3 regions of the Streptomyces mobaraensis genome follow, and region 1 is predicted to be linked to each of the others. Evidence: riboswitches for the same ligand, from Rfam matches in the RefSeq annotation. Region 1 holds a riboswitch; each other region holds the start of a gene.
The links. Region 1 has a riboswitch for cyclic di-AMP ahead of K7I03_RS30815 (C40 family peptidase). Riboswitches for the same ligand answer to the same signal wherever they lie in the genome.
Positions count from the first base shown of each region.

Region 2: it holds a riboswitch for cyclic di-AMP, as region 1 does, so the genes downstream of both, K7I03_RS07850 (M23 family metallopeptidase) here and K7I03_RS30815 (C40 family peptidase) in region 1, are expected to answer to the same signal.
Region 3: it holds a riboswitch for cyclic di-AMP, as region 1 does, so the genes downstream of both, K7I03_RS19800 (LysM peptidoglycan-binding domain-containing protein) here and K7I03_RS30815 (C40 family peptidase) in region 1, are expected to answer to the same signal.

Region 1 covers NZ_CP083590.1:6,961,028-6,966,493, reverse strand. Annotated here, with positions in the region: gene K7I03_RS30830 (YchJ family protein) at 343-747, shown strand; gene K7I03_RS30825 (GNAT family N-acetyltransferase) at 729-1,244, opposite strand; gene K7I03_RS30820 (DUF1330 domain-containing protein) at 1,397-1,738, shown strand; gene K7I03_RS30815 (C40 family peptidase) at 1,799-2,272, opposite strand; cyclic di-AMP (ydaO/yuaA leader) riboswitch at 2,280-2,430, opposite strand; gene K7I03_RS30810 (endo alpha-1,4 polygalactosaminidase) at 2,611-3,684, opposite strand; gene K7I03_RS30805 (spherulation-specific family 4 protein) at 3,654-4,322, opposite strand; gene K7I03_RS30800 (NAD-dependent epimerase/dehydratase family protein) at 4,319-5,224, opposite strand; gene K7I03_RS30795 (nucleotidyltransferase family protein) at 5,234-5,466, opposite strand, start outside.
Region 2 covers NZ_CP083590.1:1,888,613-1,894,078, reverse strand. Annotated here, with positions in the region: gene K7I03_RS07860 (M16 family metallopeptidase) at 1-1,321, shown strand, start outside; gene K7I03_RS07855 (M16 family metallopeptidase) at 1,366-2,733, shown strand; cyclic di-AMP (ydaO/yuaA leader) riboswitch at 2,958-3,113, shown strand; gene K7I03_RS07850 (M23 family metallopeptidase) at 3,128-3,934, shown strand; gene K7I03_RS07845 (GntR family transcriptional regulator) at 4,313-4,987, shown strand; gene K7I03_RS07840 (HPr family phosphocarrier protein) at 5,174-5,455, opposite strand.
Region 3 covers NZ_CP083590.1:4,525,831-4,531,296, reverse strand. Annotated here, with positions in the region: gene eno (phosphopyruvate hydratase) at 1-890, opposite strand, end outside; gene K7I03_RS19800 (LysM peptidoglycan-binding domain-containing protein) at 1,580-2,320, opposite strand; cyclic di-AMP (ydaO/yuaA leader) riboswitch at 2,325-2,504, opposite strand; gene K7I03_RS19795 (transglycosylase family protein) at 2,765-3,928, opposite strand; gene K7I03_RS19790 (cytochrome P450 family protein) at 4,080-5,378, opposite strand.

The DNA of each region.
Region 1 (5,466 bases):
GGGCCGCAACCGCTCGCCGGGGCGGGGCGGGGCGCTTCCGTTGCGGCCCGCACCCGCTCTGACCTGGGCCCTTGCCGCGGTCGGCCGTTCTTGCCGGGGCCGGCGGGGCGTTCGGCCGGGAGGGTGCCCCGGTCCCGCCCCTTCCCGTTTCTTGCGGGGGCCGGCCCCCGCACCCCCGAAACCGCGCTCCGCGCGGTTGTCCTCAAACGCCGGACGGGCTGAAAGCCAGCCCGTCCGGCGTTTGAGGACCTCGCGGCGAAGCCGCGATGCCGGGGTCCGGGGCGAAGCCCTGGAAGAAACGGTGAAAGGGCGGGACCGGGGCACCCTCCCCGCCGGGGCACAATGCATCACGTGCCCCGAAACACCATCACCCCCACCACCCCCTGCCCCTGCGGCCTCGACGCCGCCTACGGCGACTGCTGCGGCGCCTTCCACGAAGGCGCGAAGCAAGCCCCCACCGCGGAACGCCTCATGCGCTCCCGCTACAGCGCCTTCGCCGTGGGCGACGCCGCGTACCTCCTCCGCACCTGGTACTCCGGCACCCGCCCGCCGTCCCTCGACCTCGACCCGAAGGTCCGCTGGACGGGTCTGGAGATCCTGGCGACCTCGGCCGGTACCGCGTTCCACCAGGAGGGCACGGTGGAGTTCCGCGCCCACTGTGTGGTGCGGGGGCGGGAGGACGCGCAGCATGAGCTGAGCCGCTTCGTCCGGGAGGACGGCGCCTGGGTCTACGTGGACGCCGTCTGAAGAGGCTCCGGCTCCCAGTCGGTCTCGTAGTACTTCACCCGCTCGTCCTCGCCGGCCATCCGCATGCCGGCGGCCGTCATGACGCGGTGGGAGGGGACGTTGTCGTGGTCGGCGTCGCCCTTCACCCGGCGGATGCCGCGGGCCCGCGCCGATTCCAGGGCCGCGCGCAGGGCCTCGGAGGCGTACCCCTTGCCGCGCTCGGCGGGCAGCAGCCCGTAGCCGACGGTCACGGCTCCGTCCTCGTCCGCCGGCCCGTGGAAGTCCAGCCCGCCGACCACGCGCCCGTCCTCCCGGCGCCGTATCTCGTAGGCCCCGGGGTGCCGCCCGGGCCCCTCCCGCTCCGCCGTCAGGAACCGCCGCGCGGCCTGCACGTCGTCGTCCTCCGGATACCCGGGCACCCAGTGCGGTGGCCGCTCCGGGTCCTCGGCGGCGATGTTCTCCGCCTCGGCGACGGTGAGGCGGTGCAGGATGAGCCGGGTCGTCACAAGATCGTCCATGTTCCGATGGCTATCACCCGCCGGCGCGGATCCGCATCGGATTTGCCGGGCCCGCAACCGCAATGACCTGCCGGGTCATCGCGGGCCCGTGCCGTCCGCGGGCAGAGTGGGGGCACACCGAATCACCGGACTCACACGGTCAGGAGACGACGATGCCCGCCTACGCACTCGGTCACTTCCACAGCACTGCCCCGCACCGGGACGTCGTGGAGTACGTCGAGCGGATCCAGGGGACGCTGGACCCCTACGGGGGCCGGTTCGTGGTGCACGGTGGGGAGCTGGAGGTGCGGGAGGGGGTTTGGGAGGGGAGTTTGGTGCTGATCGAGTTCCCCGACCTGGAGCGGGCGCGGGAGTGGTACGAGTCGCCCGCGTACCAGGAGCTGATTCCGCTGCGTACGCCGCACGCCGTGGGGGACGTCGTCCTCGCGGCGGGGGTGCGTTCCGGTTACCACCCGTCGGAGAAGGCGGAGACCCTCCGGGCGGCTCTGGCCTGAAGGTGGCGGGCCGGCGCCGCCGATGAAGCGCCGGCCCGTTGGGGCATCAGGTGTGAGGCGTCAGCGGACGCGGCCGTACCAGACGCTGTTGGACCAGATCTTCTCCAGGCGGACCTTCTTGCCGGTGCCGGGAGCGTGCCAGATCTTGTTTCCACCCGCGTAGATGCCCACGTGGTAGACGTTGCTGCCGGAGTGGAAGAACACCAGGTCGCCGACGGAGCGGGAGCCGCGCGAGATGTGCCGCGTGGCGTTGTACTGGTCGGCGGCGACGCGGGGGAGCTTCTTGCCGGCCTTCTTGAACGAGTAGAGCGTCAGGCCCGAGCAGTCGAAGCGGTTGGGGCCGGTGGCGCCCCACTGGTACGGGGAGCCGCTCTTGGACGCCGCGACCTTGACGGCCTTGGAGCCCGGGGTGGCCGCCTGGGCTTCCCCGGTCATGCCGGGGAGCAGGACGGACGCCGCGACGGTGGCGGCGGTGAGGGCCGATGCGGTTCCGGCCCGGGAGATGAGCGCGGGTATGCGAGGCAGCGCAGACATGCCGAGTAAGCCCTTCGTCATCCGCCTGCGAAAGATGACCTGTCGGGTTCGGGCTGACAAAGTTGCCCGGCCACCATGTGGCTTCACCCCTAGGACCACCGCCATCGTGGTCCGTCGTGCCTGGGTCTCCCGCTCCTGCCGATCCGCGTGTATCCGGTCCGCACCCGGAGCGGCGGCAGGACTCGGCGTCCGCCCGGGTGGCCCGCCTCTGTGACGGGTTCTTGGTTGTTCGGTGCATGATCCTGCACCATCCACCCGCGAAATCCGGTGTCGAAACGGCCGTCTGTGAGGTTCTTCACGCCGGCCGGAAGGTTTCATTCCGGCGGCTTGACCCCCTCTCAGCAGGGACGACGCCAGGAATTGAGACCGAGTTTCTTCTGCATGGAACTGAGCCCCAGATCCTTGGTCCGGCCGCAGAACTCCCCCGGATCCAGCTTGTATTCGACGTGGAACACCGCCTTGCCGCGCTTCACGAAGGGCGACAGTTTGTCGCATTCGCCGAACTCGGCGCACTGTTCGTTCACCGCGAAGTCGAAGTCGCCGACGAGGTCCGGGATCTGGTCGAGGTCGTTCTTGAGGCCGACGGACATGCCGCGGTCATGGGCGAGCCGCGCGATCAGGCGGTTGAACGCCAATTGGTGGGCCGCGGTGAGGGGGAAGCCCGTCTCGTTCCGGAACCCCTCGGTCAGGTCCGGCTCGACGGCGTCGAAGCCCTTCTTCCGGCACATGTCGAAACGTTCCGCCATGATGGGTTCGAGGACGTCCAGCCGCCGGATGTCCAGCCACTTCTCGCCCTTCCAGCCGTCGTTGTCCGCGCCGAGCACCGCCTCCGGGAACTTCTTCGCGTCGGGCCGCCAGTCCTCGTACGCGCCCACGTTGATGTAGCAGACGACCTTGCGGCCGTCGGCGTGCAGCCGTTCCACGGTCGCCGCGTCGTTCTCGAAGCCGTCGATGTCGTAGACGGGGACGTCAACCGAGGTGTCGACCTTCCCGTCGAGCTGCCACTGCCAGCGGGTGCCGGGGCGCGGCCGCCAGCGCGCCGCCCGGTCGGCGGGCTTCCCGGACGACGAGGACGACGGGGAGGCCGATTCCGGTGTGGACGGGTCGGCGGACGCGGCGTCCCGGGACGGCGCCGGGCTCGTGCCGCGCCGGGGTTTCCCGGGCGCCGAGTCCCGATGCCCCGGCCGGGGTTGCGCCGACACGCTGGGCTTGCCGTCCCGCTCGGGACCGTCCGCCTGGTCCTCGTCCTCCGAGCCCGACCCCGAGCAGCCGGCGGCGACGAGCAGGGCCGCGGCCGTCAACGCCCCGGCGCCCAGGGCCCGGCGGGCCCGGCGACGAGGACCGCCCGGTTCCGGGCACTCCGCTTTCAGGCGTACGGATGTCAGGCGCTCGGCGGTGGTGCGGTCTGCCATGGGTTCTCTCCTGTTCCCGGCACCGCGCAGTGCACTCCCGCGCCGCGCAGCCCGGCCGTGCGGGACACATGACCGGCCCGCTCCTGGGGCACACCGTAGACCAAGTGGCAGAAGCGCGAGGGGAGATGGGATCTGGTCCAGTCCGGGACCCCGGCCGTCCGGTACGCCTCCCAGTCGCCCTCGAAGGTCACGAGCAGATCGGCGATCCGCGCGTACCCGGGGTCCGGATGCGTCCCGTGGTTGAACACGACCGTACGGCCCCCCAACGCCCGCGCGCGGACGGCGAGTCGGCGGTAGCGGGCGAGGAACGCGGGGGCCGTGGGCACCTGGTCGAGGAACACCCCGTCGACGCCGTACCAGCCGCGGTGCCTGCGGACGTCCGCCAGCACCGCGCGCGGCGGCCGGCGCCCGTAGCCCGTGTCCACGTACCCCAGCACCGGGACCCCCGCGTCCCGGAGCCGGCCGGCGGCGGTGCGGAAGGCCGGGTCGGGCCGGCGCCCCGGGCCGTCGGCGGCGTTGAGCACCACGCCGCGCAGCGCGGGGGCGGCCCGCAGCAGGGCCGCCCACGCGCCGGGATCCACCGCCGGGTGGACGTACAGCGGCACGAGCAGCCGCCGGTCCCCGGGCGGCGCCGTCACCGCGGCGCCCGCGCCGGCCGGAGCCGGGCGTCGGCCCACAGGTCGGCGAGGGTGGTGTCGAACGCGTACTCCGGCCGCCAGCCGAGGGCCCGTTCGGCGGCCGTGACGTCGGCCTGCTGCCAGGGCAGCGCCGCCGAGCGCGGCGAGCCGTCGCCGCCCTCGTCGACGCGCCCCCGGAAGCCGGCGGCCCGCGCCAGCCCCTCGGCGACCTCCCGGGCCGTGTGCGCCGTCCCGCTGCCGATGTTGAGCACGCCGGTGACCGGCTCGGGGGCGGTGACGGCGAGCACGACCGCGCGGGCCACGTCGCGGGCGTCGACGAAGTCGCGGTGCGCGGAGAGGTCTCCGGTGCGGACGACCCCGTCGGGGCCGGCCTCCCGGATCCCCTCGGCGAGCCGGCCGGGCAGCGACGTGGGCGGTGAGCCGGGGCCCAGCGGGTTGAACACCCGCAGCACGAGCGCGTCCAGCCCCGACCCGGTGACCGCCAGGGTGCCCGCCAGCTTGGCGGCGCCGTAGAGGCCCAGCGGGGCGGTGGGGGCGGACTCGGTGAGCGAACGGGCGCCGTCCCCCGCTCCGTACTCGGCGGCCGACCCGAGGTGCACCAGCCGGGCGGCGGGCGCGGCCAGCCGCAGCGCCTCGCACAGCACCGCCGGGCCGCGCGCGTTGACGGCGGTCAGGGCGGTGGCGCCGCCGCCGGTGACCCCGGCGCAGTTGACGACGGCGTCGGGGGCCGCGCCGCGCAGGGCGACGGCCAGGTCGGCGGGGTCGGCGCCGGCCAGGTCGCAGGGGAGGGCGGCGCCCGGCGACCGGCCGCCGTCGAGCACCCGCGCGCCGGGGAGGGCGCGCAGCCGCTCGGCGGCGTGCCGGCCGAGGAAGCCGGTCGCGCCCAGGACGAGGATCCGCATGCGGGTCGTTCACGCTCCTTTGATCAGCAGGTCGCGGCGGTGGGAGAACTCCGCGTTGGCCCGGTCGTAGTCGTCGGGGCGCCCTATGTCCAGCCAGTAGCCGTCGAACTCGTAGGCGTTCGGCGGCGTCCCGGCGGCGAGCAGGTCGAGGACCAGCTCGTCGAAGCCGAGCGGCAGGCCGGGCGTGTAGCGGGCCAGGGCGTCGCGGGTGACGCCGTAGACGCCCATCGAGACGCGGTAGT
Region 2 (5,466 bases), 5.1 Mb from region 1:
CAACGGCTTGCGGGTGGTGCTCTCGGAGGACCACCTGACCCCGGTCGCGGCAGTCTGCCTCTGGTACGACGTCGGCTCGCGCCATGAGGTCAAGGGCCGCACCGGCCTCGCCCACCTCTTCGAGCACCTGATGTTCCAGGGCTCGGCGCAGGTGAAGGGCAACGGCCATTTCGAGCTGGTGCAGGGCGCCGGCGGCTCGCTCAACGGCACCACCAGCTTCGAGCGGACCAACTACTTCGAGACCATGCCCGCCCACCAGCTGGAGCTGGCGCTGTGGCTGGAAGCCGACCGGATGGGCTCGCTGCTCACCGCGCTCGACGACGAGTCCATGGAGAACCAGCGCGACGTCGTCAAGAACGAGCGCCGCCAGCGGTACGACAACGTGCCCTACGGCACCGCGTTCGAGCGGCTGACGGCGATGGTCTACCCCGAGGGCCACCCCTACCACCACACGCCCATCGGCTCGATGGCCGACCTGGACGCCACCTCCCTGGAGGACGCCCGGGAGTTCTTCCGCACGTACTACGCGCCCGGCAACGCCGTCCTCGCCGTGGTCGGCGACATCGACCCCGAGCGGACGCTGGCCTGGATCGAGAAGTACTTCGGGTCCATCCCCGCCCACGACCGCAAGCAGCCGCCGCGCGACGGCGCCCTGCCCGACGTCATCGGCGAGCAGCTCCGCCAGGTGGTCCGCGAGGAGGTGCCCTCGCGCGCCCTGATGGCCGCCTACCGCCTCCCGCACGACGGCACCCGGGAGGCGGACGCCGCCGACCTGGCGCTGACCGTCCTCGGCGGCGGCGAGTCCTCGCGGCTGCACAACCGCCTCGTCCGGCACGACCGCACCGCGGTCGCGGCGGGCTTCGGCATGCTGCGCCTGGCGGGCGCCCCCTCGCTGGGCTGGCTGGACGTCAAGGCGTCCGCCGGCGCCGAGGTCGCCGACATCGAGGCGGCCGTCGACGAGGAGCTGGCCCGCTTCGCCCTGGAGGGGCCCACCGCCCAGGAGATGGAGCGCGCCCAGGCCCAGCTGGAGCGCGAATGGCTGGACCGGCTGGCCACGGTCAGCGGACGCGCCGACGAACTCTGCCGCTTCGCCGTCCTCTTCGGCGACCCGCAGCTCGCCCTGACCGCGGTCCAGCGGGTCCTGGAGGTCACGCCGGAGGAGGTGCGGGCCGTCGCCCAGGCGCGGCTGCGCCCCGACAACCGCGCGGTGCTCGTCTACGAGCCGACCGGACCCCAGACCGCGGGCGCCGACGAGACCGGCGCCACCGAGGGCGCCATGGTGCAGGAAGCCGACGTACAGGAACAGGAGACGGCCCAGTGAGCGAAGCCGCAGTCGTGGGCGCCACCGGCACCGCCGAACCCACCATGCAGTTCCACCCGCAGCCCCTGCCGGGCACGGCCACCCCGTGGAACTTCCCGGCTCCCGGCCGCGACCGGCTGCCCAACGGCCTGACCGTGCTGCGCTGCCACCGCCCCGGCCAGCAGGTCGTCGCCGTCGAGGTCAGCCTCGCCGCGCCGCTGGAGGCCGAGCCGGCCGGCCTGGACGGCGTGGCCACGATCATGGCCCGCGCCTTCTCCGAGGGCACGGACAAGCTCAGCGCCGAGGACTTCACGGCCGAACTGGAGCGCTGCGGCGCCACCCTGGACGCCCACGCGGACCACCCCGGCGTCCGGCTCTCCCTGGAGGTCCCCGCCTCCCGGCTGACCAAGGCGCTGGGTCTGCTCGCCGACGCCCTGCGCGCCCCGGCCTTCCCCGACAACGAGGTCGAGCGCCTCGTCCGCAACCGCCTGGACGAGATCCCGCACGAGCTCGCCAACCCGGCCCGCCGGGCCGCCATGGCGCTCTCGGCCGAGCTCTTCCCGGCCGACTCGCGGATGTCCCGGCCCCGGCAGGGCACCGAGGAGACGGTCGAGCGCATCGACGCCGCCTCCGTACGGGCCTTCTACGAGGCGCACGTCCGCCCGGCCACCGCCACCGCGGTGATCGTGGGCGACCTGACCGGCGTCGACCTGGACCAGGCCCTGGCCGACACCCTCGGCGCCTGGACGGGCTCCCCGGCCGAACCCCGGCCCGTCCCGCCCGTCTCCGCCGACGACACCGGCCGCGTCGTCATCGTGGACCGCCCGGGCGCCGTCCAGACGCAGTTGCTCATCGGCCGCGTCGGCGCCGACCGGCACGACAGCGTCTGGCCCGCCCAGGTGCTCGGCACGTACTGCCTCGGCGGCACCCTGACCTCCCGTCTGGACCGCGTGCTGCGCGAGGAGAAGGGCTACACCTACGGCGTCCGCTCGTTCGGTCAGGTGCTGCGCTCCGCCCCCGACGGCACCGGCATCGCGATGCTCGCCATCAGCGGCTCCGTGGACACGCCCAACACCGGTCCCGCGCTGGCGGACCTGTGGACGGTGCTGCGCACCCTCGCCGCCGAGGGGCTGACGGACGCCGAGCGCGACGTCGCCGTGCAGAACCTGGTGGGGGTCGCGCCGCTCAAGTACGAGACGGCGGCGGCCGTCGCGGGCACGCTGGCCGACCAGGTCGAGCAGTACCTCCCGGACGACTTCCAGGCCCGGATGTACGAACGCCTCGCGCAGACCGGGACGGTGGAGGCCACCGCGGCCGTCGTGAACGCCTTCCCGGCCGACCGCCTGGTCACCGTGCTGGTCGGGGACGCCGCGGAGATCGCCGAGCCCGTCCGGACGCTCGGCATCGGCGAGGTGACGGTCGTCTCCGCCTGACGGAAGCTCAAGCCTCCGCGTGCGCCCCGGCGCAGGCGCGGGGGCGGAGAGGCGCGTGGGCCCTTCGGGGGCCACGCGCCTCCGTTATGCCCGATTTATAGGAGCGGTTGCACCATCCTTCTGTGGCGTGCGTCACTAAAACGGGGTTCCGTTTGCCGTTCGAATCTGACGGCGATTAGCTTCATGGCGGCAGCCCGTCGGATCGGAGCCGCAACCGCGGCCCCGGGCAGCCATCGCCGAGTCCCCGTACGGCGCGAGCCAGGGGAGCCGGGGAACCACATGTTCCCTGGGGTGAATCGGGTCCCTCTCCGGAGGGAGCCGTAGGAGACCTTCCTGCTCCGAACCCGTCAGCTAACCCGGTAGGCGAGAAGGAAGGAAAGGAACAGCCGCAACCATGGCGTTCACCCGTGCCACCGGGAAGCACCGTCGTCCGAGCCGTGCCGTGCGAGTCGGCGCCAACGTCGCCGGCATAGCCACCCTGAGCGCCGCGGGCGTCGTCGCCGGTGTCGCCGCTCCGGCCTTCGCCGCCTCCCCGGAGGAGGCGCCCCGCATGCAGGACACCGGCCTCACCCAGGCCGTCGTCGTCTCCGACCACCTGGCCGACAGCGTGGACGAGCAGGCTCAGATGCAGCGCGGCGTCGCCGAGCAGGACGCCGCCACCCAGAAGGCCGAGGACGCCGCCAAGGCGCAGGCCGCCCTGGTCAAGAAGCGCGCCGACGAGGCCAAGCGCAAGGCCGAGGCCGAGCGTGCCGAGAAGGAGCGCGCGGCTCGCGAGGAGGAGCGCAAGCGCCTCAACACCTTCGTGATGCCGATCGCCGGCTCCTTCGTCTCCACCCAGTACCACGCCTCCAGCGGCCTGTGGTCCTCCGGCAGCCACACCGGCGTCGACTTCCACGCCGAGGAGGGCACCAGCGTCCACGCCGTGGGTGCCGGCACCGTCGTCGAGGCCGGCAACGGCGGCGCCTACGGCAACAACATCGTCATCAAGCACAACGACGGTACGTACACCCAGTACGGCCACCTCTCGTCGATCGGCGTGAGCGTCGGCCAGACCGTCACCCCCGGCCAGCAGATCGGCCTCTCCGGCTCCACCGGCAACGTCACCGGCCCGCACCTGCACTTCGAGGCCCGCACGGCGCCCACCTACGGCTCGGACATCGACCCGGTCGCGTACCTGCGCGCCCACGGCGTCGCCATCTGACCGCGGCCGTCCCCTTTTCTTCCGCAGAGCCCCGCCCGGACCACGCGTCCACGGCGGGGCTTTCGGTTGTCCGGAGACGGCGGGGGCTTTTCCGCTCTCTCCGCTTGGCCCCGGTCTCTCCACTCGGCCCCGGTCTCTCCACTCGGCCCCTGCGCTCCCCTTGGCCAAATCATTTCCATGGTCTTCCGGCGGCCATCGGAATCCGCACGGGATTGCCATAGAGTCGAGCGAATCCTGAAGAAGCGTCCCTCGCCCGCGGACCGTCGCTTTTACGCGAGGCCGCGCCGGGGTCGATCCGGAGGTCCGTCCAATGCGGGGACGTTTGTGAACGGCGGGGCCGAAGCGGTTCCCGAGAGCCGCCGCGTTTCCGCGCAGGCGGTGTGCACGGCCATTCGCGACGACATCGTCTCCGGCGCCTTCCCGCCCGGAAGCCGGCTCATCGAGGAACTGCTCGCCCGCCGGTACGGCGTCTCGCGCGTCCCGGTGCGGGAGGCGCTGCGCACGCTGGCCTCCGAAGGCTTCGTGACCACGCGCCGGCACGCGGGCGCCTGCGTCGCCGAGCCGACCGAGCAGGAGGCGGCCGACCTGTTGGAGGTGCGGGCGCTGCTGGAGCCGCTGGGGGCCGCCCGGGCCGCGCAGCGGCGGACCGAGGCGCACCTGAAGGTGCTGCGCGGACTGGTCCGGCTGGGCCGGGAGCGCGCCCGCGCCGGGCAGCCGGGCGAGCTGTGCCCGCTGGGCGACTGGTTCGACGAGACGCTCGCCCAGGCGTCCGGCAGTCCCAGTCTGGCCGCGCTGCTCACCCAGGTGCGGCGCAAGATCGCCTGGATGTACGTGCCCGAGCCGCCCGCCCGGCCCGTGGAGACCTGGGAGACGCACGCCGCGCTGGTCGACGCGGTGGTCAGGAGGGACGCGGGGCGCGCCCGGGACATCGCCGCCGGGCGGGCCGGACGGGCCCCCGGGGAATTCCGGTTCCGGCGTCCGGTGCCGGCTTCTTCCGCGCTCCCGGCCGGCGTTCGGAAACGCGCCGTTCACACGGCGGGCGCCGGAATGTGACGGCCGTCCGGTATTCCGGGGCCGGCGGTGAATTCCCCGGCACGGAACGCCCGGTGTTTTCCGGCCGGAATGCGCGCGGGTGAAACGCGCGAACGGGGCCGTGGCGGCCGGTCCACCGGCCGCCACGGCCCCGTTCGCGTCCCGTCGGGAGCCCGGCCGAATGCGGCGGCTCCCCGGGACGAGGGCTCAGACGGTCTCCGGAAGCTCCTCGAGCCCCTCGGCGACCAGCTTGGCCAGACGGTCGAGCGCGGCCTCGGCACCCGCGTCCTCCGAGGCGAGGACGATCTCCTCGCCGCCCTGGGCGCCCAGGCCCAGCACGGCCAGCATCGACGCGGCGTTGACGGGGGTGCCGCCGGCCTTGGCAATGGTCACGGGGACGCCGGCGGCGGCGGCCGCACGGACGAAGATCGACGCCGGACGGGCGTGCAGGCCGTCGGCCCAGCCGACGTTTACACGGCGCTCAACCATGGTGTTGCCCT
Region 3 (5,466 bases), 2.4 Mb from region 1:
ATGGTCTTCCAGCCGTCCCAGTCGTCCTCGAACAGCGGGTCCTCGATGGAGACCAGCGGGTACGCCTCGACGAGCTCGGCGTAGTAGTCGGTCATCTCGGCGGCGGTACGGCTCTTGCCCTCGAACGTGTAGACGCCGTCCTTGTAGAACTCGGACGCGGCGACGTCGAGCGCGAGCGCGATGTCCTGGCCGGGGGTGTAACCGGCCTGCTTGATGGCCTCGAGGATGAGGTCGAGGGCCTCGCGGTTGGAACCGAGGTTCGGGGCGAAGCCGCCCTCGTCGCCCAGGCCGGTGGAGAGGCCCTTGGCCTTCAGCACGGCCTTGAGGGTGTGGTAGACCTCGGTGCCCCAGCGCAGCGCCTCGGAGAAGGACTCCGCGCCGATCGGCGCGATCATGAACTCCTGGATGTCCACGTTGGAGTCGGCGTGCGAGCCGCCGTTCAGGATGTTCATCATCGGAACGGGCAGCAGGTGCGCGTTCGGGCCGCCGAGGTAGCGGAAGAGGGGCAGGTCCGACGCCTCGGAGGCGGCGTGCGCGACGGCCAGGGAGACGCCCAGGATGGCGTTGGCGCCCAGGGAGCCCTTGTTGTCGGTGGCGTCCAGGTCGAACATGGCCTGGTCGATCAGGCGCTGCTCGGTGGCGTCGTAGCCGACGAGCTCCGGGCCGATCTGCTCGATAACGGCCAGCACGGCCTTCTCGACGCCCTTGCCCAGGTAGCGGTTCTTGTCCCCGTCGCGGAGCTCGATGGCCTCGAAGGCACCGGTCGAGGCACCGGACGGCACGGCGGCGCGGCCGGTGGAGCCGTCGTCGAGGCCGACCTCGACCTCGACCGTGGGGTTGCCTCGCGAGTCGAGGATCTCGCGAGCTACGACGACGTCGATGGACGGCACGAGGGTCTCCTTCGTGTGTGTCTGGGTACTCCAGCGTTCTGCAGCACGAGCCTAACGGGCGCCGGAGGGTCCACCTGCCCCCGGAGCGCCACCCCGCCGGAAAAATGGCACAAACGCCGAGATCAAGGGCGAATGGGCGAGCTGTTCGCTCAAGGGGGAACGGGTGCGGGAACCGGTGCGGAGCCGGTGCGGAACCGGTTCTGGAACCGGACGGCGGGTGGGACGGGCGAGGCAGGTGGGAGGCGCGTCGTACGCGGCCGGGGCGGCCGGGGCGGTTGCGTGGAACGGCCGGCGCGCGGGTCGGCCGCCGGGCGCGCGAAAACGGCGCGCGCTCGGGAGCGGTTCACGGCCCGGGAGGGTGCGGCGCGTCCGACAGCGCCCCCGCGCCTCGGAACAGGACGCGCCCCGGCCTGACGCACATCCGCGCCTGACACACATCCACGCCTGACCCGCACCCGAGCACGGCGAAGCCCCACTCCGATGCGGCTCGGGGGGGGGATCGATCGCATCAGAGCGGGGCGGTCCCGCTGCGGCCCGGGAAGGGGGGCCGGGCCGGTGGTTCGGGTGCTGTGCCGGGAACACCGCAGGTACGGGCGGCGGTACGCGCCGCCCGGCCACGGGGTCCCCGTCAGGGCCTCGGCCGGGGGCCCGGCCGTGTACGGCACACGCCCCCGGAAGACCTCTCAGCCTCAGCTGAGGTGCAGCTTCTGGCCGGGGAAGATGAGGTCGGCGCTCTCCACGATGTCCTTGTTGCGGTCGTAGAGCTTCTCCCAGCCGCCCTTGACCTTCTTGGCCTCGGCGATCTTGGCGAGAGTGTCGCCTTCCTTGACCTGGTACTCCCCGTCGCCCATCTTGACGGTCTTCGGCGCGGCGTGCTTCGGCGCGGCCGGCTTGGCGGCCGGCGCGGCCGGGGCCTCCTCGGCCTCCCGCTGCGGAGCGGCGTGCTTCGGCGCGGCCTTGCGCTCGCTGCGGTCGGCGTGGCTCTGGCCGGTCGCACGCTGGCCCGAGGTCGACTTGGAGACGACCTTGCCGGAGCCGGAGTCGTCGACCGACGGGGAGCCGCCACCGCGGGTCAGGCCGCCCTCGCCGGCGCAGCCCCAGGCGCCGGGGCCCTGGGCGGCGAGCAGCTTCTCGGCGACCAGGATCTGCTGGCCCTTGCTGGCGAGGTCGGCGCGCGGCGCGTACTTGGTACCGCCCATGGCCGCCCACGAGGACTGCGAGAACTGCAGGCCGCCGTAGTAGCCGTTGCCGGTGTTGATCGACCAGTTGCCGCCGGACTCGCACTGGGCCACGCGGTCCCAGGTCTGCACGGAGGCGGCGTGGGCGGACGTGGCCATCATCAGCGGGGCGGCGACTGCGGCGCCGGTGACACCCGCGAGCGTGGCGATGCGGACGGCCTTGTTCGGACGACGGTGCTTGCCCTTGGACATGACTCGGTTTCCTCACCGGCGCCTACGAGGTGAGCTGTCGGGTTCGGGCGTGAGTTGCCCGGCCCGGTGGCTTGCGCTCACCAGGCTTCACCCCAAGCCGTCCCGGTACGTCGGTCGTTGACCGATGAACCGTTCCGGCGACCTACCGTGGTTCCCCCGCTCCTGCCTACGGCGCTTGCGCGACGACTCCCCCGGCCGCCGGCAGGATTCGGCGTGACGACCGTGGTGCTCGCGATGGCGAGCGATGACGACGGTAAGCACAGACGGCCGACGGGTTCAAACCCTCCTTTTCAGCCACCGCCTGCGCCACCCACCCCGGGGAACCCACTGTTTCCGCAGGTGGGGGTGGTTTCACGGGTTTCTGACGAGCCGTCTCCGCGCCGATGTCAACGAGACCCATGTCTCACTTTCATCCGGAACGGACATTCGACGCGAACTCCCCCGCTACTTCTTCAGTTCGAGCTGCTGACCGGGGTGAATGAGGTCCGGATCGCTGCCCACGACCTTTTTGTTGTCCTGGTACACGCGGTGCCAGCCGCCCTCGACCCGGTGCTGTTCCGCGATCTCTGACAGGTTGTCACCGGGGCGCACGGTGTAGTCGTGCACGTCGGGTGCGTCCACGCGCCCGCGCTCCGCGCCGCGCGACGCGCGCTCACCGCCGGAACCGGACGGCTCCGCGCGGTGCTTGCCGGTGCCGGCGCCGTCCGCGCCGGCGCGCGGGTGCTCATCCGTCGTGCCGGTGGCGGACGTTCCGGAGTCCGCGCCGCCATCCCGGCCGGCCTTCTGCCTGTCGGCCGAGGTGTCCGTGGCATCACCGTCCGGCTTGCGGTGCTTGCCGCCGGAGGTCGAACCGGAGGGCGAGTCGGTGGACGAGTCGCGGTCCTCGCCGGACGGCTTCTTTGGCTGTCCCGGCTTGCCGGAGGCGTCGGTGGTACCGGAGTTGCCGGTGGTGCCGGTGGTGCCGTGCTCGCCGGCCTTCCCGCCCTTGTCACCGGCGTCCTTCCCGGCGGAGGTGTCCGACGCCTTCCCGGACGCCTTCTCGTCGGCCTTCTTGTCGGCCTTCTTGTCGGTCTTGCCCTCGGCCTTGCCCTCAGTCTTGCCCTCGGCCTTGTCGGACGACGTCTCCCGAGACCGGTCGGAATCGGTCTTCCCGGACGTTCCGGAAGCCGGCGTGTGCGACGACCCCTCGACGGCGTCGTGCGGCATCCCCGGGTTGACCTCGGGCGCCCGGCCGTCCTTGGCCAGGTCGGACTTCACCGCGCAGGCGGGCCAGGCGTACGGGCCGCGGGCGTCGAGGATCCGCTGGGCGACGGCGATCTGCTGGGCGCGGCTGGCCTGGTCGGGGCGCGGCGCGAACTCCGTTCCGCCGTACTGCTTCCACATGTCGGGGGTGAGCTGCAGTCCGCCGTAGAACCCGTTGCCCGTGTCCGCGCTCCACAGGCCGCCGCTCTCGCACTGGGCGACGCGGTCCCAGGTGGGGGCGTCCGCGGCGTCGGCGGTGGTGGCACCGAGCAGGGGCATGGCGATCCCGGCGCCCGCCACGCCCGCGGCGACGACCACGGCGGGCAGTTGACGGGGACGGCGATGTCGGCCTTTCCCGGAGAGCATGCGATCACCTCTCATATTGCTGCCGACCGGCTGCTGACCGCTGCCGATCGTGTGGCTGCTGAATATGACGGCAGAAGATAGCCACGCCCCTCAGGCGCCACAACCCACCGGGTTCAACGCCGGGAGACGGTCAAGCCAAGTTGACGTATAGTCATGTGCCCGTCTGCCCGGGCTCCGGCGAGAAAGCCACGGGCAGGGTCCGCAGGCCCCGCATGATGAGCCCGCCACGCCACCTCAGATCGTCCGGATCAGCGGAAAGCCGCAGGTCGGGAAGGCGTCGCAGCAGCGTCGCGAGCGCCGTCCGGCCCTCCAGCCGCGCCAGCGGCGCCCCGAGGCAGTAGTGGATGCCGTGCCCGTACCCGAGGTGCTGATTGTCACTGCGGGCGAGATCGAGGGTGTCGGGCTGGGCGAACCGTTCCGGATCCCGGTCGGCCGCCGCGAGGACGACGAGCACGGGGTCGCCCTCCGCGATGCGCTGCCCGCCGATCGTCAGGTCCCGGGTGGCGAACCGCCAGGTGGCCAGCTCCACCGGACCGTCGTACCGGAGCAGTTCCTCCACCCCGGTCTCCAGCAGGCTCTCGTCCCCGGCGGCCAGCGCGCGCTGCAGGCGCTCGCGCTCCCCGGGGTTGCGCAGGAGCGCGTACGTGCCGTTGCCGATGAGGTTGACGGTGGTCTCGAAGCCGGCGAAGAGCAGGATGAAGGCCATGGCGGCGGCCTCGTTCTCGGTGAGGTGCTCGCCGTGGTCGCTGGCCCTGATCAGCCCGGAGATCAGGTCGTCACCGAGGTCCTCGCGCTTGCGGTGGATCAGCTCCGCGAGGTACGTCCGCATCCGCTTCACGGAACGGGCCACTCCGCCGCGCGGGCCGCCACCGTGCCGGATCATCATCCCGGCCCAGTCCCGGAAGTCGTCCTGGTCCTCCGGCGGGACGCCGAGCATGTCGCAGATCGCGTAGATGGGGAGCGGGAACGCGAACTCGTGGATGAGGTCCGCCTCCCCGCGCTCCGCGAACCCGTCGATGAGCCGGTCCGTGAGCTCCTGCACGCGGGGCGCGAACTCGGCGACGCGCCGGGGCGTGAACGCCTTGGAGACCAGACGGCGGAGGCGGGTGTGGTCCGGGGGGTCGATGTTGAGCAGGTGCGTCATGAGGTTGGCACTCCGCTCGCCCGGAATGCCCACCTTGCCCTTGCCGTGCGCGGCCTCGGAGTGGTGCACGGGGTTCTTCGACAACCGCTGGTCGGCCAGCGCCTGCCGCGCGTCGGCGTACCGGGTCACCAGCCACGCCTCCACCCCGCTCGGCAGGGCGGTCCGGTGCACGGGGGCGTGCTCGCGGAGCCAGGCGTACGCCGGGTAGGGGTCGCTCGCGAACTCCCAGGTGAAGAGGGGAGGCGTGGGGCCCTCGGAGGCGGCGGGCGGGGCGGGAGCGGTGTGGTCGTCGGTTTTGTCGTGCACGGTCCGACGCTACTAGGGGGCGCGGGGCGAGGCGCGGCCCCGCCCGCTCGCTTCCCGTGGTGACCGCCCGGCGGCGGCCGCTTGGCGG